DNA from 3 places in the Teredinibacter turnerae T7901 genome. Region 2 is predicted to be linked to each of the others. Evidence: riboswitches for the same ligand, from Rfam matches in the RefSeq annotation. Region 2 holds a riboswitch; each other region holds the start of a gene.
What was found. A riboswitch is a leader RNA that binds a small molecule or an ion and turns the genes downstream of it on or off. The one in region 2 is predicted to bind thiamine pyrophosphate.
Positions count from the first base shown of each region.

Region 1: another riboswitch for thiamine pyrophosphate. It lies ahead of TERTU_RS11580 (FAD-dependent oxidoreductase); the one in region 2 lies ahead of thiD (bifunctional hydroxymethylpyrimidine kinase/phosphomethylpyrimidine kinase).
Region 3: another riboswitch for thiamine pyrophosphate. It lies ahead of TERTU_RS05545 (TonB-dependent receptor); the one in region 2 lies ahead of thiD (bifunctional hydroxymethylpyrimidine kinase/phosphomethylpyrimidine kinase).

Region 1 covers NC_012997.1:2,891,037-2,897,761, reverse strand. The annotation lists gene TERTU_RS11590 (thiazole synthase) at 1-709, opposite strand, end outside; gene thiS (sulfur carrier protein ThiS) at 762-977, opposite strand; gene TERTU_RS11580 (FAD-dependent oxidoreductase) at 955-2,118, opposite strand; TPP riboswitch at 2,108-2,207, opposite strand; gene TERTU_RS11575 (PhzF family phenazine biosynthesis protein) at 2,639-3,442, shown strand; gene TERTU_RS11570 (hypothetical protein) at 3,536-4,864, shown strand; gene xseA (exodeoxyribonuclease VII large subunit) at 4,844-6,205, opposite strand; gene guaB (IMP dehydrogenase) at 6,457-6,725, shown strand, end outside.
Region 2 covers NC_012997.1:4,331,600-4,338,324, forward strand. The annotation lists gene TERTU_RS17410 (NUDIX domain-containing protein) at 1-452, opposite strand, end outside; gene thiC (phosphomethylpyrimidine synthase ThiC) at 536-2,455, opposite strand; gene thiD (bifunctional hydroxymethylpyrimidine kinase/phosphomethylpyrimidine kinase) at 2,548-3,372, opposite strand; TPP riboswitch at 3,407-3,497, opposite strand; gene TERTU_RS17425 (TolC family outer membrane protein) at 3,765-5,141, shown strand; gene TERTU_RS17430 (Tex family protein) at 5,267-6,725, opposite strand, start outside.
Region 3 covers NC_012997.1:1,301,805-1,308,529, forward strand. The annotation lists gene TERTU_RS05525 (AraC family transcriptional regulator) at 1-486, shown strand, start outside; gene TERTU_RS05530 (TonB-dependent receptor plug domain-containing protein) at 999-3,038, shown strand; gene TERTU_RS05535 (GGDEF domain-containing protein) at 3,197-4,237, opposite strand; TPP riboswitch at 4,575-4,687, shown strand; gene TERTU_RS05545 (TonB-dependent receptor) at 4,752-6,725, shown strand, end outside.

The DNA of each region.
Region 1 (6,725 bases), 1.4 Mb from region 2:
CCCGGATTGCATTGGCAAAGGCTTTCGCCATCAGCGGTGGTTGCTGGGCTTTGGCAACGGCGGTGTTCAACAATATACCATCAAATCCCATTTCCATAGCTTCCGCAGCGTGCGATGGGGCGCCGAGTCCTGCATCCACGATCATTGGTATTTCCGGCAAACGCTCGCGAATCGAGCGCAGATTGTAGCGGTTGAGCAGACCTTGCCCTGTGCCAATCGGAGCGCCCCAGGGCATAAGAACCTGACAGCCTGCGTCTAAGAGGCGCTGGCAGAGTATCAGGTCGTCGGTGCAATAGGGCAGTACACTAAAACCTCGTTTAACGAGTTCGCGGCTCGCTTCCACAAGTTCGAAAGGGTCTGGCTGAAGGGTGTAGTCATCGCCGATAACCTCGAGCTTAATCCACGGGGTCTCAAACATTTCGCGGCTCATTTCCGCCAGGTTGATTGCCTCTTTCGCGCTTTTACAACCGGCAGTGTTTGGCAGCAAAGTGCAGCCTGTGCGTTGAATTGCCTGCCAGATGGTTTGCCCGCCGTTGATGTTGGGGTTTTGGCGGCGCAGACCAAGCGTGACTATTTCGCAGTGTGATGCGGCGACGGAGTCCAGCATCGACTGCGGCGACGGATATAGTGCGGTGCCGAGCAGCAGGCGACTGGAAAAAGTTTTACCGTACAGGGTTAACACATCTTCGGAAATTGCAGAATCTTGCATGCTTGTCTCGTTTTGCGCCTGGTGAGTAGGGGATTGTTGTGCGCAGCAGGCCCTAGCCTCCGCCGACCGGACTGACCAGATCAACCAGGTCTCCGTCCTGCAGTTGGGTTTGCTGGTGCTGGCTGCGGGGAACAAATTCGCCATTAATTGCAGCCGCAACCGGTTGCCCCGGCGGATTGGTGTTGGCTATCAGCGTGTGTAATGAGCCGGCGGGCACCTGCATGAGTTCACCATTCAAACTAATTTCAATCATGTGCATGTGAGACATCAGGATTCACCGAGTTAACCAGTTGAGCTGTGAACGGCAGCGCTGGCGCAGCTTCATTTAACTGGGCTAGAGCGTGCTCAACGAGCGTGGGGGCGAGCAGATAGCCGTGGCGGTAGAGCCCATTTATAGCGATAACAGGGACTTCGCCACAGATAGTGGTGTCGATATGGGGCATGTTGTCCATAAGGCCTGGGCGGAGATTGACATCTAACTTGGTGATACGCGCCTCGGCAAAGGCCGGGTTCAAGGTATAGAGTGCACTGGTTAGCTCAAGGCAAGAATGGATGCTCACCGGTGTCAAATCCTCGCTCTCGATTTCGGTCGCGCCGAGGATATAGCTGTGGTTCGCGCGGGGCACGACATAGAGTTTGTAGCGCGGGTGGAGCAGCCGAACCGGACGGGTGAACGCCACTTCGCGGGTTTCCACCCAAAGTACTTCGCCGCGCACACCGCGTACCTGCGGGTTACTTTCTTTCGCGCCAAAGCCGCGCACATCAAATATCAGGTCGTATCCGGTCAACGGCTTGCCATTGATTTGTGGGCTGCTGCTAAGCGCGACCTGGGCATTTTCTACCAGGATCGCACCGGCTTTTTGAATGTGGTGGAGAAGGCCATCCATAAACGCGCAGTTGTCGATATGCGCTTCTGAGGGAAGGTAGAGACCTTGTTCGAACTGCGTTAAATCCGGCTCCAAACTTCCGATGTCGTCACTGTTAACCCAGCGCGCGCTGTTGTCCTCGCCGAGATGGAATTGGAGTTCTTGATGCAGCTGATGCAGCTCGCTGGCGTCCTGCGGGTGGCAGACTACGAGAGACCCTCGGCGCTGATACATGGTGCTTAAGCTGAGTGGGAGGGCACCGAGCCAGGTTTCCCAGAGGCGGACCGAGCGCATGCCGATATCAAATATCAGGCGGTTCGATACGGCCACTTCGTTGAACGGAGAAATCATACCCGCTGCGGTATAAGCCGCAGCTTTCGGAAGCGCAAAACTGCCGGCTTCAAAAAGCGTTACCTGGTGGCCCAGTTCCAAAAGCTTCCAGCTTAGAAGTCTGCCAAGCAAACCTCCGCCGGCGATTGCGATGTTAAATGGCGCGGATTCCAGGCGAGTGGAGACAGAAAAGTCGTGTGTTGGAGCAGTCATAATTGTTGCCTACGCAGGTTCGAACCTGATCAGGTCGTACGGGTATATTCTCAGCCGACAACGTCATGTTGGCACCCCGACAGTCATTTAAAGCGAGCGGCTAGTCTAAACATCTGCGCAATTCCCTGCAAGTTTTGCGAAGGCTAGGGGTTGTGGCGCGACAAGCATCGAATCATGTCGATTTGCTATGAAGAAAAAAGCAGCGCGGGTTCAAAAATTATTGTTGCAGACAATGCAAAAAAGAAACGGCCATCTACATTTAAGTAACCTTCGGGATGTTTATTGGAGTGGCGCTATTTTTGGCTTTGCATTCGTTGAATGCTTCGGTGGGCCATGTGGCTATAGCGACGACTTCCCGTGTGACGCTTGATTTTGCGTGTAAGCGTCCAGGCAACTCATGTGCAGGTTATAGCTGCCGTAAAAATGAACGAAGAAAGGATGCGAGCGCGGTGTTTAACACGGCGTTAGGCGCAAGGCGCGTTTGTGTTGAGACACACTTGTGGTGATTGTGAGTCTAAAAATGGGTCGTGTTGAGAACCTCTTTATTGTTAAAGCATTTGCCAGTCAGCCTTTTGCTGGTAATCCAGCCGCAGTTTGTGTGTTAACCGAGTTGCCTTCCGCGCAGCATATGCAACAGATTGCGCGCGAGATGAATCAGCCCATAACCTCTTTTGTTGTGCCAGAACTAGATGGTACTTACACCTTGCGTCACTACGGCCCTACTAATCCGGTCGAAATATGCGGTCATGGCACGATTGCCGCGTCTCACGTGGTCTATGAATATCTCGGCCATACCAAGCCCCATATCGATTTTCAGCTTGCCACGATGAATGTTCGGGTTGGCGTGCGCGACAAGGGATTCGAGCTGGAGATTCCCGCCTTCCCTTGCAAGCCTGTGGTGGATGTACCCTGCGTGGTGAAATTTTTAGGCGTGCGCCCACTGCAGTGCTATCGGAGTTTTTATGACGTGATCGCGGAGTTTTCGACAGAGGATATCGTGCGATCGCTCAAACCGGATTTCAGTGTGCCTCTGGTTAATTCAATCCGTGCTCTCCTGGTCACGGCAAAAGGTAGTTCAAGCGACTATGTTTATCGTGTATTTGCGCCGTCTATTGGCGTAAACGAGGACTATTTTTGCGGCTCGGCGAATGGCGCCCTGGGACCCCTGTGGCGAGATAAGTGCGCTAAAAACGAGTTATTGGGTTATTCCGTTAATGAGCGGGGCGGACCAATTCCCTGCGTTGTGCTGGGTGAGAAAGTGCGTATCTACGGCCAGGCGCTCACGTGGTTTTCGGGTACAGTGAAATTTGACGCTTGCGCCTGATCACCGCCTTTACGCAGGTTATGCCTAATGGTTTGCAAGTGAGTTGGAAGTAAAGGCATTTACCGAACCAGAATTTGCCATTAAAGGGAGTCTATGGTGTTGGATTGGCGGTCATTCCTGGCGCGACTGAATACAAACAACCCTGTGTTAGCTCGCCATCTAACCCAGTGGGAGAACGAATCTTTGTGTGGCTACGCAGGGGCATTGTGGCGACATCACCCGGACCCGGCCAGCGCGGCAGGCCAGATGGCGGCAGTTGACCACCTGGAAGCCGTCGCGCAGCGCTATTTTGGGCACTCAGTTGAGCTTGCGTCTCAACTGGAATTTCAGCGCGTCTTTTTAACAGTGCATCACACTGCACCGTTATTCCATCCCATTGCGCTGCAGACTTTATTGCTTGCCGTTGCAAGTGCGGACATGCCTCAGCGAATTCCGGTTTTGGCGACTGATTGGATTCCCATGGACAATATGTTTTTCCCGCGAGGGCTATTGTTACCGACGGACAACGGTCTGGCGAGCTACAACTTGTTCGGCAAGAGCAGCCGGAAAAAACTTGTCTCCCAGATGGAAGGGTTCGATAAGGCCGCTGTAGCCGGATTGTTGTCAAATTTGCACAAAGATACACGCAAAGGTGCTATTCCGGCGCCGCTAGGCAAATTTACATGCGAGTTTGTGGAGCAGTTTTATTTGGCCGATAAGGTCCTTGAAAAGGGCTACTACCGAGAGCAATGTGCTGTCCTCAATCATCTGGCGTGGGCGCAATTATTTCCCGCCCATCCGCTGATTCAGTTGAATATTAGCGATGTTATCTTGCCGTTGTTGGTGGAAAGTCTGCGGGATTCGAATTCGTTAATACACGCGGTGCTGTTCGATCCGGATGTACGCAGCGAAGTGCTGGATGTACTGGAAGGGGTGGGCGGCTGTTGGGACAGGCAAAGAGAGACGGGGACCTGTTTTTTCTGGCTGCAGCACAATCAAAAAATGCGGCCGATTTTGCAGCTTGAAAAGGACCGTCTGCTGGCTGGTGAAATAGAAATTGAATTGACGCCACGTACGATTATTGAGTTGCTGGAACGCGGCCATATTATTCCCGGGGTTTTTCTGGTTTTCGCACAATTAATGTTTGTTAATCGATTTTCTTGCGTCGGTGGAATGCGTCAAATTGCCTACAATTCTGATATTCGTGACGGCTTGATTCGCGTTTTCGTCACCCGGGCACCGCAATTCGTTGCGGCGGTAAAAAATTTCCCCATGGACCACTTCGCAGCGGGCATAAATGCGATAAACCTTGCACCTGGCCGCGCTATAACTTTACTCGAATTAATGAGCTCGCCCCATTTGCTCGAAGATGACTGGCGCTGCCAGCCATTGCGTGGCGCGGTGCTCGAAGCATCCGACTACTTACTGGCTCTCAGTGCCTGAGCTTTTCAATACTCGCGCGTTCAGCGCTCCCTGGTGCAGGGTGATGTTCAGCATTTCACCTTCGTTAACGTGATCGCTGTTGCGGACCACTTCGCCGATCGCGTTGCGGGTTATCGAATAGCCTCGTTCCAAAGTGTTCAGTGGACTAACAATATTTAACAGCGCCATGGCCTTCTGCATACGCGCGTTTTGATCTTTCAAGGTGCGGCGTAGCGCCTGTTCCAGTCGCTGCTCAGAACTCGTGAGTTGCTGTTTGCTGCGGCTGAGTTTGAGTGCAGGGGTTTGGGTGAGAAACCGTTGTTGTGTGTGTTCCAGCTGTTTTTTATCGGCCGCTATTTTCTTCTGCCAGCTTTTGTGGAGCCGAATTTCTAAATGATCGAGCCTTTGGCTCCATGCTTGTAGCTGCTGGCCCGGGTGGCGTAACAGGCGTTGGAGAGAAAGTAACTGCTGTCTGGCCGTACCAATGTGCGCGCTGATCGCGCGCTGAAAACGGCGTTCGAGGTGACCTAACGACGACAGATAGTCGGCTTGATCCGGGCTGAGCAACTCTGCTGCTGCGGACGGGGTTGGCGCTCTCACGTCGGCCACAAAATCAGCAATGGTAAAGTCGATCTCGTGGCCGACAGCACTGACGACCGGCAGTTTCGAGTCGAATATTGCATGCGCCAGGGCTTCGCTGTTAAAACTCCATAAATCTTCGATGGAGCCGCCACCACGGCACAGCAAGATTACGTCAAAGTGATTGCTCTGATTTGCTGTTCGAAGCGCATCAATGATTTGCTTGGCTGACCCTTCTCCTTGCACAGCGACGGGCAGCACCGTAACCATCGTTGCCGGGAATCGCCTTTTTAATACGGACAGGACATCCTGAATAGCGGCACCACTCGGAGATGTAATCACGGCGATATGCTGAGGGAGCACCGGCAGAGGCCGTTTGTGTTCCGGCGCGAACAGGCCATCACCTGCCAGCTTTTGCTTGAGAGCTTCGAACTGTCGTTGCAGCAGACCGAAGCCCGCATCCTCCATATGTTCGATTATGAGTTGGTAGTCGCCGCGGCCTTCATAGATGCTGGTACGGGCGCGCACCACAACTTTGTCACCGGATTTTGGCGAGAATCGAACCAGCGCGTTGCGGTTGCGAAACATTGCGCAACGCACCTGGGCTGCGGCGTCTTTGAGCGTGAAATACCAATGCCCAGAGCTCGGACGGCTCAGGTTTGAAACTTCTCCTTCTACCCACAGAAGTGGCAGGTGCAGCTCAAGCAGGCTTCGCGCACGACGATTCAGCTCCGCAACTGAAATGATTTCTCTCGTGGGTGTATTGCTGTGCGGATCTGTCATCACTATCTCCTGTCAAACGTTTAAGCGCGCTGCTGCGTGCCAGCCGGACATTCTCAATCTTGCGGTATTGGCTGTAAACCATCTCTTTACAATAAGTCGTTGTTATTTCAATTGTTTACCGAAGTCTGTCTAAACTCTATAATGCCCGGTTTATTTCGATGCCCAGATAAAAGCCGCGACACAGTGGGGCTTAAGAATCCGGGTTCAGCCATGAGAAATGGCTCTTCTACTACGCTTGAGGTTGTTGTTTCATGTTGAGAATCGCTCAAGAAGCACTTACGTTTGACGATGTTTTATTGGTACCTGGGTACTCTGCTGTTACCGCGAAAGATGTCAGCTTAAAAACCCGGATTACGCGAAACATTTCGCTCAATATTCCTTTAGTGTCCGCTGCGATGGACACCGTCACAGAAGCATCGTTGGCGATTGCTCTGGCGGAAGAGGGTGGAATCGGGATCATCCATAAAAGCATGTCCATAAAGCAGCAAGCCAAGGCGGTGCGTGCCGTTAAAAAATTCGA
Region 2 (6,725 bases):
CCAGCGTTTGCAAGGTTACAGATAGCCGCGTAGAGATGAATTTTTTCGTTGCAGCCGCCCGGGGTTGAATAGTACCGGGAAATAGGAATCAGCGTGGCATTGGTAATACCCGCTTCTTCGGCCAGCTCGCGAGCCATGAGCTCGTCTGGTGTTTCGCCCTCTTCCAGCATACCTGCCACGACCTCGAGGCACCAGGGGCCCATCTCCGAGTCGATTGCGCCCACGCGGAACTGTTCAATAAGGCCAACCAGATCGTTTTCCGGATCGTAGCAGATCGCCGCTGCGGCTTCGCCCCGGTGGAAAAGCTCGCGGCGAATAGGCTCCATCCACTCTCCCGCAAACGTTTTATGTTGCAGTTTAATTTCGTACATTTTAAAGAAACCGTCATATACGGTTTTTTCACTTAACACCTTAACGGCTTCCTTGCCCATACCGGTATCGAACTTCGCCATAGTTGCTAACCTTTGTGAGTTATTAGCGGTATAACATTTCAGTCAGTGGGAGTTACTGAAACCTTCGGCAACTCCCACTGAAGCTACACCTTCGAATAAATTTCGCTGCCTTGCGCGCGAAACTCGTCAGATTTCTTTTGCATTTCGGCCTCCACATCCACCATACGCACTACCTCCTCCGCTTCGCCGGGTGCGCGCGGAGTAATCTCCGTTCCATGCTCAGCCGCGTAGTCTCGCACTTCCTGAGTGATTTTCATGGAACAGAACTTGGGACCACACATCGAGCAAAAGTGCGCAACCTTAGCCGATTCTTTGGGCAAGGTCTCGTCATGGTAGGCGCGTGCGGTGTCCGGGTCGAGCCCAAGATTGAATTGATCTTCCCAGCGAAACTCGAACCGCGCCTTGGACAGCGCGTTATCCCTGATCTGTGCGCCCGGGTGACCCTTCGCCAGATCTGCCGCGTGCGCGGCAATTTTGTAGGTGATAATTCCCTCTTTTACATCATCCTTATTGGGCAGCCCCAAATGCTCTTTTGGCGTAACGTAGCAAAGCATAGCGCAGCCGTACCAGCCGATCATCGCGGCTCCAATGCCGGAGGTAATATGGTCGTAACCCGGTGCAATATCGGTGGTTAAGGGGCCGAGGGTATAAAACGGCGCTTCGCCACACTCGCGTAGCTGCTTGTCCATGTTTTCTTTTATCATTTGCATGGGCACATGTCCCGGGCCCTCGATCATGGTCTGCACGTCGTGCTGCCAGGCAATTTTGGTCAGCTCACCCAGGGTTTCAAGTTCACCAAACTGCGCTTCGTCGTTGGCATCGGCTATAGAGCCTGGGCGCAAGCCATCGCCGAGAGAAAAGCTCACATCGTAAGCTTTCATAATCTCGCAGATGTCTTCAAAGTGGGTATACAGGAAGTTTTCCTGGTGATGGGCAAGACACCACTTCGCCATAATTGAACCGCCGCGCGACACAATACCCGTCACCCGCTTGGCCGTTAGCGGTACGTACCGCAGCAGTACACCAGCGTGAATCGTAAAGTAGTCAACACCCTGCTCCGCCTGCTCGATTAAGGTATCGCGAAAAATATCCCAGGTGAGATCTTCGGCAATACCATCCACTTTTTCTAGCGCCTGGTAGATGGGAACGGTACCAATCGGCACCGAGGCGTTGCGAATAATCCACTCGCGCGTTTCGTGAATATTTTTACCGGTGGATAAATCCATAATGGTATCGGCGCCCCAGCGGGTTCCCCAGGTGAGCTTGGCCACTTCCTCTTCGATCGACGAGCCCAGTGCGCTGTTGCCAATGTTGCCGTTAATTTTCACCAGAAAGTTGCGACCGATAATCATCGGCTCCAGCTCCGGGTGATTGATGTTCGCGGGGATAATCGCGCGGCCACGCGCAACTTCTGAGCGCACAAACTCCGGCGTAATTTCGTCTGGAATCGCTGCGCCGAACGCCTGCCCCGCATGCTGCTCCTGCAACACGCCTTGTTCACGTGCCTGCTGCAAACTCATATTTTCGCGAATGGCGATATATTCCATTTCCGGAGTAATAATGCCTTGCCGGGCGTAGTGCATTTGCGAAACATTAGCCCCGGATTTCGCGCGGCGGGGTGTGCGTAAATGCTGAAAACGCAGGCTGGCGAGTGCGGGGTCGTTCAGTCGCTGTGTGGCGAACAGCGAACTCTTCTCCGCCAGCGCTTCGGTATCGCCCCGCTCATTAATCCAGCGCGAACGCACATCGGGCAAGCCAGTGCGCAGGTCGATCTGCACCTCTGGATCGGTGTAGGGGCCGGAGGTATCGTACACTCGCACCGGTCGATTTTGCTCTCCGCCAAAATCGGTGGGCGTGTCCGCGAGTGAGATTTCCCGCATTGGAACGCGAATATCGCTGCGCGAACCCTCGACATAAATTTTGCTGGAATTTGGGAAGGGTTGTACAGACGATTGGTCCACCTTGGCGGTTTCACTCAAGTAGGTTTTTTCATTCGCGGCCATTGGGTTCTCTCTCGTGTTGGAGGTTTAGTTTTTGGTGTTCGAGTCTTCCATTAAATTTCTGAAAGATGAATCTGTGCGTAAAAAATTAAATATCACGGCAATCGTGAGGAATCAGAAACTGCAAAGAAATGCTGCAGCGGCCCGTTTTCGTCGACCAGGTTCAAACTGTCTGCGTGTGCAATAGCCTGCTGGATAAACCGTTTGGCGCACGCAACTGCGACTGGTAGCGCATGCCCTGCCGCCAGACCGGTAGCTATAGCAGTCGCCAGGGTGCACCCAGTGCCATGAGTATTTCGCGCTGCTAAGCGAGGACTTGCGAAACGTTGGACTGTATTCGTTTCACTCAGCAAAATATCGATCGCGCGGCTCGATGCCAGGTGGCCGCCCTTGATTAACACAGCTCGTGGCCCCATTTCCCGCAGAGCTTTTGCTTGCACAAGCATGTCACTTTCATCAAGCGCTGGTGGGCAGTTCAGTAAACGGCTCGCTTCGTGTAGATTCGGGGTAAGTAAAGTGACACGCGGCAGTAGCTGTGCCACTAATTCGCCGCTCGCGTTGGAGAGCAGATCACCGCCTGCAGTGGCCGCGAGAACTGGATCGAGTACAACCGGAACATTGGGCTGAGTACGCAGTAAATTTGCGAGTTCAGCAATTAAAGCGGCGTTGCCCAGCATGCCGACTTTGATTGCCCCCGGCGTTATATCCTCGGTTACGGCGCTAAATTGCGCACGCAGTTGTTCCGGCGCGACTGGCCACACAGCACTGACACCGCGGCTGTTCTGCGCGGTCAGGGCCGTGGTCACGGTACAGCAGTAGCCACCGAGTGCGGCAGCAGTTTTAATATCGGCTTGTAAACCGGCGCCACCGAGAGGGTCACTACCGGCAATAGCAAGCACCACAGGTATTTGCGTATTCATTGGGTGTTGTGACGGGGGAAGAAGCAGGCGCAAGCAAGGCGGGCAACTTGTTCCCTACGCTGGTACTATCCAGATCAGGTCAGCGGGTATTTCTCAGCCGTAAAACGGCACCCCGACAAGTGTTAATTGGCCGACGAGTGTATGAAGTTGCGCCAATGGTGTAAAGGCGTTTCACGTTTTTTATTAGATTGACATTTTCTTAACAGGCTTCGTGTTCTAATCTGCGCTTGGCGTTAGACGTAGACTGCATGCGGATTTTTGCAGCCCGTTGAAGTTGAAAACTTTGGTGTTGGCGGGGTCGGCCTGCAATGGCACAAACCAGAATTTACGACACACTATCTCATGCGGCCGGCTGGCTGCGGTTCACCATTATTTAGAGTCAGGAAGTTCCCATGATCAAAAAATGCATTGCCATTTTATTGCCGGTGGCGATTGGCGGATTAACAACCAGTATCCAGGCGGCCACGCTCGAAGAAATTTATCAACAGGCGCTGGAAAGCGATCACACCTACAAAGCTGCACAAGCAAACCTGGATGCTGGCAAAGAAAGCAGCAAAATTGGCCTCGCGGGATTGCTTCCATCCGTGAACGCAACTGCGAGCTATACCGACAAAACGACCGATAGCTCGGGCAAGCTGGACGATGGCACCGATCTGGACGAAAGCTCAGTCGACGGCACTACCAGCGGCTATCAGGTTACCTTGAAACAGCCACTGTTCAATATGAATTCCTGGTACCGCTACCAGAATGGACGAGCAACCTCAGATATCGCCGAAGAGCGGTTTGATATCGCAGAGGAAAGCCTGATTCTGCGCACCGCCACCGCCTACTTCGACGCCTTGCAAGCCGTGGATAACCTCTCCACCGCGAAAGCCGAAGAAAACGCACTCTCGCACCAGCTCGAGCAAACCCGCCAGCGTTTCGAAGTGGGGCTGACAGCCATTACTGAAGTACACGAAGCGCAAGCGGTGTTCGATTCTGCCACAGCAGAGCGCCTGTTAGCGGAAGGGCAGTTGGGCATTAGTTTCGAGGCGCTTGAAGTTTTGACAGGCCGTCCGCAGTCCAGCCTGGCTCCGCTCAAGAAAGATTTGCCGGTTGCCAGCCCAGTACCCGCAGAACGCACGGCTTGGGTAGAAATGGCTCTGAAAAACAACAACACACTGCAAGTGGAAAAGTTGAATGCCGATGCCGCCAAATTTAACAAAAAGGCTGCGACAGCAAACCACCTGCCAACTGTCACCTTCGAAGCCGGGTACTCCGATTACACTAATGAAGGTTACAGCCAGAACTTTGGACAAGATGGCGAGTTCGACACCCAGGAGCAATCAATTGGCGTAGTCCTGTCAGTGCCTATTTTCAACGGCGGCGGTACTTCAGCCAGTCGACGTCAAGCGGCCAAGCAATATATTGCTGCGCGGGAGGTGATGAGCCAAACCCAGCGAGACGTGATCCAGCAAACCCGGTCGCGCCACCTGACAGTCTTGACCAATGTGGCCACAGTTAAAGCACGCTCTCAAGCGATTGTTTCCAACCAGAGCGCGCTGGAAGCGACCCAGGCGGGCTACGACGTTGGTACACGCGACCTGGTGGACGTATTGAACGCGCAGCGCAACCTGTACCGTGCACAACGCGACTACTACGACGCCCTCTACTCATATGTTTTAAGCACCTTGGAGTTGAAACAAGCAGCAGGCACCCTCTCGTCCGAAGATGTGGCGGAATTGAACCAATGGCTGGACACCAGCCGCAACGTTACTGTGAGCATGTAAGCAACACTCAAGCTCGCACAGGCAAACAAAAAAGGCGGCTCCTCTACAGGGGCCGCCTTTTTTAACGCCTTTCAACTGCGTTGTCATGTATTCCCCACCGGTTTAGCTGGTGAGAAACTCGCCGATCAACGCTTTTGCTTTTTCGCCGCCGCTTCAAACAGCGCTGCCATAGTCCCGTTTTTGGGAGCCCCAGTTTTCGGCTGCGCACCGTGCGCCTGACGCTGCTTCGGCGCGCGACGAGGCTGACCCGCAGTGCTGGTTTTTTCTCCGGGCGTATCGTCCAGCCGCAGGGACAGCGCGATCCGCTTGCGGTCCACATCCACTTCCATCACTTTTGCTTTAACAATATCGCCAGCTTTCACCACTTCGCGCGGATCTTTAACGAAGGTATTGGAGAGCGCAGAAATGTGCACCAAACCGTCCTGGTGTACGCCCACATCGACAAAAGCACCGAAATTTGTCACGTTGGTTACCGTACCCTCCAGAATCATGCCGGGTTCCAGGTCAGAGACCTTCTCAACACCTTCCTGGAATTGCGCGGTTTTAAACTCCGGGCGCGGGTCGCGGCCGGGCTTGTCCAGTTCCTGCAGAATATCGGTCACCGTGGGCACACCAAACTTCTCGTTAGTGTAATCGCCCGCTTTCAGCCCGCGTAAAAACCCGGTATCTCCGATCAAACCTCTCACCTCACGCTTGTTGCGCGCAGCGATCTGCTCGACCACTTCATAGGCTTCCGGGTGCACACCGGAGGCATCCAGCGGGTTATCGCCATTGGCGATGCGCAAAAAGCCCGCGCACTGCTCGAACGCCTTGGCGCCCAGGCGAGAGACTTCCAGCAACTGTTTGCGGTTGCTGAATGCGCCGTTTTTGTTGCGGAAGTCGATAATATTGTTCGCCACCGAGGAATTAAGGCCCGCCACCCGCGCCAGTAGGGGTGCCGATGCGGTATTGATCTCGACACCCACGCCATTTACACAATCCTCGACTACCGCATCCAGTGATTTCGCCAATCGCGTTTGCGAAACATCGTGCTGATACTGACCGACACCAATGGATTTCGGATCGATTTTCACCAGTTCAGCGAGCGGGTCCTGCAGGCGGCGCGCAATAGACACAGCGCCGCGGATAGTTACGTCCAGGTCCGGGAACTCTTTGGCAGCAAACTCTGACGCCGAGTACACCGAAGCCCCAGCTTCGTTAACCATGACTTTTTGGATTTTCAGGTCTTTGTGGGCTTTGAGCATATCGCCGACAAACTTATCCGTTTCGCGCGATGCTGTACCGTTTCCAATCGCTATCAAACTGACATTATGCTTTTTGCAGAGCGCCACCAGCGTGGCTTCTGCTTCCATCACACGGTTTTGCGGCGGAGTCGGAAAAATCGCCCCGTGATCAAGCACCTGGCCTGTCGCATCCACCACGGCGACTTTCACCCCGGTGCGCAGACCCGGGTCCAGACCGATTGTCGCTTTGGGACCAGCCGGTGCCGCCAGCAGCAGGTCTTTGAGATTGCTGGCAAAGACCTCGATAGCATCCGCCTCCGCGCGTTCGCGCAGGCCGCCCAGGAGATCGGTTTCCAAGTGG
Region 3 (6,725 bases), 2.2 Mb from region 2:
CAAACCACCTTGCGTTTTATCGCCAGAGAAGCGCGCGAACAAAAGCCTGGCGGGCAAACCATTATTGCGAATCTGGCCGATATTTTAGTGATCCAAGCCATTCGTGCCTGGTTGGATGCTACCGAAGAAACCTCTGCTGGCTGGCTTGCCGCATTGCGTGACAAATACATAGGCAGTGCGTTGGCTGCGATTCATCGGGAACCCGAGCGGAACTGGACGGTGGACACCTTGGCGCGAGAAGTTGGGCTTTCCCGCTCTGGCTTTTCAGCGCGGTTCAGTGAATTGGTGGGTGAATCCGCGAAGCGTTACATTACCCATTGGCGCATGCAGTTAGCGCGCTCGAAACTCCTTGACAGTGGTATAAGTATGGGAGAGTTGGCGGATCAGTTGGGCTACCATTCGGAAGCTGCATTTTGCCGGGCCTTTAAACGGGTGATAGGGGTGTCTCCTGGGAGCATTAAAAAATCGGCACTCTCTCTGTTGTGAAACAGGTTGTAGACAGATCGGTATTGTGTATGCGGCTTGTAAAGCATTTTGAGTTGCTGCGGCGAAATGGCCTGTGTACAAAACACCGATCTCGGCGATAAGTATTCGGGAAAGATTAGGTAGCAAAACATTAGCAAGCTACAGATCTATCCGCTACGTGTGTCCTTTCTTCCCATGTCTTTTTTCCTATTAACGTGATGTTTTTGTGATGGTGGTCCTTTTTACTCTAGGAGGTGGTTGGGAATCTCGGTTGTGATAATCTGAAATAACGTCTGCTGATGCGTAGTCAGGAAAATTTTAAAGAATAAACACCTACTCTTGGCATTTTTAATTTCTTTTGCGTGCCTTTTGTTTGGTGATGTTATTTCAACGGTGTTTGTATACCCTTAAAGGGTGTAACATAAAAGACGTTATTCCACGCGGGCATTCGATAGAAAATTTGATCCACTTTCTAGGTAATAAGCTTGCTGTTTATTTAAACCTCGTCGGTATAGCTGCAATCGGAATAGAACATGGATAGATTCTGGGCGGTGGCACGTCGATTTTTTGATTGCCTGTGTGCGTTTAGCTGGTATATCGCCATTGCAGCGTTTACCACCTCGTATTGCTCCGCGCATCCCTTTTCGGACGCCAACTCTGACGATCTCTATGCTATGACTCTCGCCGAGCTTATTGAGCTCAAGGTAGTGGCCGATATCGCCTCGTTTTCACGCGAAAGCGAACTGGGTGTTGGCTCCACGGTAGACATTATTACGCGTGCCAATTTCGAACGGCGTGGAGCAAAAACACTCCAGCAGGCAATCAATGCCTATCCAGGTTTACTGGAATCCCCCAGCTTTTTTGGCAACTCAGCGCTTGCAATTCGAGGCTACACGAGTGCTGCCTCTGACACCGGCATAAATATGCGTTTGGACGGTGTTCCCATCAACAGCTTTACCCTCGGGTCACGCTTGTTCGATGTCTACGCGCTGCAGCTTGGCACCTTAGATAGAATTGAAATGATCCGCGGGCCCGGATCCACCTTGTACGGAGCCGATGCCTTTCACGGTGTACTCTCATTTCGCACTTTTGCCGCCACATCCGACCAGCTGGCGCTTGAGTCTGAAATTAGTGGCAGCGCTTATAGACAGACTGGTATGCGCATCAGTCGCGCTGTTTCGGATACTTGGCGGTTAAATGCCAGCCTGGCTTATTCCGGGCAGGGGGATCAAAATGAAAAATACTTTTTCACCGATGGCTCAGGCGACACAGCAAGTAGTTATCGCCAAAACCATTATGATGGCTATATGGGAGTTGTGCGCCTGCAATCGCAGAAGGACGAGCAATTGTCATCAGAGGTGGCGCTCTATTATCGGGGGCAGGATCTCAACAAGTTCCAGGGTGTTGGTCGGCTAACTGGCCCGGTAATGTTTCCTGATGACACTGGTGAGATAGATACCCAGGTGGGTATGCTCACGGCAGGGTTCAAATTGAAACTCGATAATGCCATGACAATCGATATTAAGAACTACGTCTGGCGAGATAATTTTGAACGGCGTAGCAATTCGTTTATTCCTGACGCGACCCTTGCAGAGTTACATGGGGGCAGTCGTATCCATCTTACCAGCGCGCAAAGTGCCGACACCACCCAGTGGTTGGTGGGCTACGAGTTTGCTTATATGAAAGTGCTGGAGGCAAGAAACGGATCAACACCAGAGCCGGTGGAGGATAGGCTTCGCAGGGTTAACAGTGCTATTTTTCAGGCGAAAACCCCTTTGTTGCAAAGTCGTATCCAACTGCTGTATGGGATGCGGTACGATTACTATTCTGATGCAAGCGCTCATTTCTCGCCACGCACTGGAGTTATATTTAACCCCACTAAAACGTCCGCGATAAAGCTACTTTATGGCAATGCTTTTAGACCGCCAACGGCCGCGGAGATGAGTGGTAGTAGCCTTGCCGGGCCGGCCAATGGGGCAGCGGAAAAAATTGATACCTACGAGCTTGTGTTCATGCGCCATAGTAGGGGGTATCGGGCAAATCTCGTTTTGTTTAAAAGCATCTGGCGGGATGCGATTTTGTTGGTTGCCAACACCGAACCTTCGCCGCCGTTGGCGCGTTCAAATTCCGGCGAAAATGAAGCGACTGGAATTGAGGTGTCGTTGAATTATGTGGGGCCAGCGTTGCGGTTTGATGCTGGCGGCTCTTATGTTCGCAGCCGGGATGTTACGGATGACCAGGAGTACATCGCGTTCCCGGAAACAATTCTGAACATTGGTGTCGGGGTCAATTTAAAAAGCGTACGCACGCGCATCTATTTACACAATCGCGCGCACTTTAATACCTATAGTGGGCCGGTAACGGTTTTTGTCGATAGCCCAGAGCGGTTGGACGACTATTGGCGAACGGATCTCACGCTTACCTGGTACAGCACGAAACAGCAGCACGAAATTTATCTGAATTTTCAGAACCTGCTTAATCAGGAGAACTACTTTCCCTCTGCAGCTTCCGCAGAAGGCGGAATTGCGGATACCCAATTTAGCGCTTCGCTGGGAGTGAGACTGAAATACTGAGATCTGCAAAAGGTAGACGGCGGCGCCTGAAGTTCGAAGTATTTCTACACAAGGGTTATGCGCATTTGATCGTCGCGCAATGCGACTCTTGTTTATGTGACTCTTGTTCATGCGACTCTTGTTGTGGCCCCGTTACCCAGGTGAAGCAGCTTCAAACACTAGTCACATATATAAACACTACCGCTATTGCGCGCTTTGGCAACATACATACCTTCGTCGGCCTTGCGGATTAGCGCATCCGCATCGTAACCGGTTGTCGACGCGAAACACACGCCCACACTGATTTTAAGTTCGATAGTTGTCTCGCCAATTTTGATTGGCGAATTACACACGCTCAGTAGCCGTTCTCCAATAGGTGTTGCCTGCGCTTTATTTTTCAACCTGTAAGCGATAACGAATTCATCGCCAGAGAAACGACCAAAATAATAGGGGGTAGGGTGTTGATCACGGCTGATTTCCGTACGTAAGGTGCCGGAAACCCGGTGGGCGAACACACGCAGTACTTCGTCGCCAACGTGGTGGCCGAAATTGTCGTTTATCGCCTTAAACTTATTCAGGTCGATAAAGAACAATCCAATTTCCTGTCGACGCTCCGCGGTCTCCCGAATTTTTTTTTCCAGTTCGGTAATAAACCCCCTGCGATTGAGTATCCGGGTTAGCTCATCGTGATTCGCATCGTATGCCAGGCGCGCTCGTTGGCGTTCGACCACATAAGCGAATCCACCTGAGATAATAATTGAGGTAAGCAGCGCAACACTGATACGCAATAGCATGTCCAGCGGGAAATGATTGATGGAGGCAATCATTCCGCTAACAAAAAATATGAGCGCTAAAAAGTAGGCGTGTTTGTAAGTGAGTATATAAAACAGCGCCGCGGTTATAGGGTAAATAAGGACAATGCCTCGCAGACCGTACAGGTAGCAAGTACCGGTGAGCGCCAGGTATTGAAATAGGAAGAACACGTAATAGTTGATAGCGCGCGGTTTGCCGTGAAACAGGGCGAGAGTGGAGAGACTGCAGCCCAAGGCTGAGAGCGTCGCAAAACAGCCAATCAGCAGGCTGTCGAACACCAGGTGATGTAGCGAAAAGGTCACGGTGACGGCAAACGCAATCACGTGGATCGTCAAAGTCGCCCTGCGAGCCTGTGGCGCAAATGCAGATGCATTGAGCCTTTTCGAAACACCGCTTTGAAAACTCAAACATCCTCCTTCGAGGGGTAAAGCTGGGGTTGAACCTTGCCGTGAATAACAGGGTTAATACTGCCCTGGGGCTTAAGCTGCGCGATATAACTATAGCCAAGCTTTGGCTGGCTGCGAGTTTGATCGAGAGGTGGAATAATAAAGATAGCGTTTACCGGGTTCTTAGACTCCAAATGTATGAAAAGTGCTCGAAAAGAGGGTGCCAAGCAGATTGCTAAGCCCAGGCTGGTGATTTGCTGCGGTGCGGTAAATCGTGTTCCGCGGCCGGAAGATCCTTGAGGCAGGATAAGTCTCCCGCAGGATTATTTGGAAGCAATTGACGTTGATAGTACAATGGCGCTGTCCTTAGGGGTGATTGGCCGTCGCACGGTGCAATCTGAGACGGGATTACCCGAACCCTTTGAACCTGATCCGGCTAGTACCGGCGTAGGAATAGGATTTGCCTCTGTGTAAGTGAAGTTTCCCGCTTAGAAAACTACCGGGTCTCCTGTTAAATTTATTAGGAAGACCTGTAATGAATCGCTCGTATTTTCCCCTGTGTTTGTCCCTGCTTTCCGGTGTGGTTTATGCCACGCCCCCCGCATTGGAAGAAGTCCTGGTAACCGGTGAACTGCGCCAGGTCAATCAGCTCACCCTGGCCAACAGTGTTAGTGTTATCAGCGCGGATGCTATCGCTCAGCGCAATGCAAAAAATCTAGAAGATATATTGAATGTAGCTCCCAACGTAAACTTCTCGACCGGCGCATCGCGTGGCCGGTTTATCCAGATTCGCGGTATAGGTGAACGCAGTCAGTTTGAATCGCCGATGAACCCTTCTGTGGGGGTAATCGTCGATGGAATCGACTTCACTGGACTGGCGACTGGCGTGGCCACACTGGATACTGCACAAGTCGAAATTTTCCGTGGCCCGCAGGGCACACTATACGGAGCCAATGCGTTAGCGGGTATGATCAATGTCACCGGTAACGGCGCAGCGGATGCAACCGAAGGGAGGATAAACGTCGGTGTTGGCAATTACGGCAGCTACGATGTCAGTGGCATGGTCAACGCGCCTCTGGCAGAAAATGTCGGATGGCGATTGGCGGCGCAACGCAATGTGAGTGACGGCTACATCGAGAATGCATATCTCGGTCGCGACGATACCAATAATATCGACGAGTTAAACCTGCGCAACCTTTTGCGTTTTGATATTTCGAGCACGTTGAGTCTTAGCTTGACCAGCTATTACATCGATATCGATAACGGTTACGACGCCTTTAGTCTGGATAACAACCGCACAACCCTATCCGACGAACCCGGCCACGACCGTCAGGAAACGCATGCTCATGCGTTAAAAGCTGACTACACAGGTCTCAGCTTTGCCGATGTTACCGGATTATTGAGCTATGCAAACAGCCAAACTGAATACGGGTATGATGAAGATTGGTCCTACCGGGATATTTGCTCGATAGACTCAGACTGCGCTTACTATCAATATTCCACGACCGATAACTATTTACGTGATAACGATAATCTCACCATAGACCTGCGCCTGCTCTCCAAGCCGGAAGAGCAAGGGGTACGCTGGGCGATGGGGCTGTATCATCGTGATCAAACGGTGGATTTACTGCGGACCTACGTTAATAACGACCCAGATGGCGATCCCTATCTGCCTGTCGCGACCCCTGAGATCTCTACCTATTCCAGCGATTACCAAACCGAAAATACTGCAGTTTACGGGCAGCTGGATATTCCCGTGGGCGATCGGCTGACCCTTATAACCGGTGCGCGTTTAGAACGCTTTACCGCTGATTTTAGCGATAGTCAGAATGAGCAGTTTGCACCGGAGGACAATTTGTGGGGTGGCAAAATTGCTATTGAGTATCAAGCAGCGAGTAACCATTTTGTCTATGCGTTGGTATCGCGCGGTTACAAAGTGCTGGGGTTTAGTCCAGATCCGGACTTAAACGCTGCCGATAAAACATTCGACACCGAAACCATGCACAACTATGAACTGGGTTGGAAAGCGCATTGGAACAACACGCTGCAGTTCAGCACGGCCGTGTTTTATCAAGAACGCAGTGATATTCAAATAAAACAGTCGCGTTCCTATCAAATCGACAACACGACGCAGTTTGTCGATTTAATTGATAATGCCCCCGGTGGCGAAAACTATGGTCTGGAAACCGAATTGCGCTGGTACGCTACCGATGCGTTGTCAATTGTCGGTACCCTCGCATTGCTCGAAACCGGTTATGACACCTATTTAAATTGCAGCCATGTGGATTCTGATCTGGCCAATGGCCGCTGCTACGATATGAGCCAACGACCGCAAGCCCACGCGCCAAAAACCCAATATTTTGTAGCGGCAAACTATCGGTTGCCAGCGGGTTTGATGTTCCGTTTGGAGGTTGAAGGGAAAGACAGCTTTTATTTTTCCGAAAGCCATAACGAACAAAGCGATGCCTACACATTGCTAAACGCCCGTGCTGAATATGCGCTTGGTGCC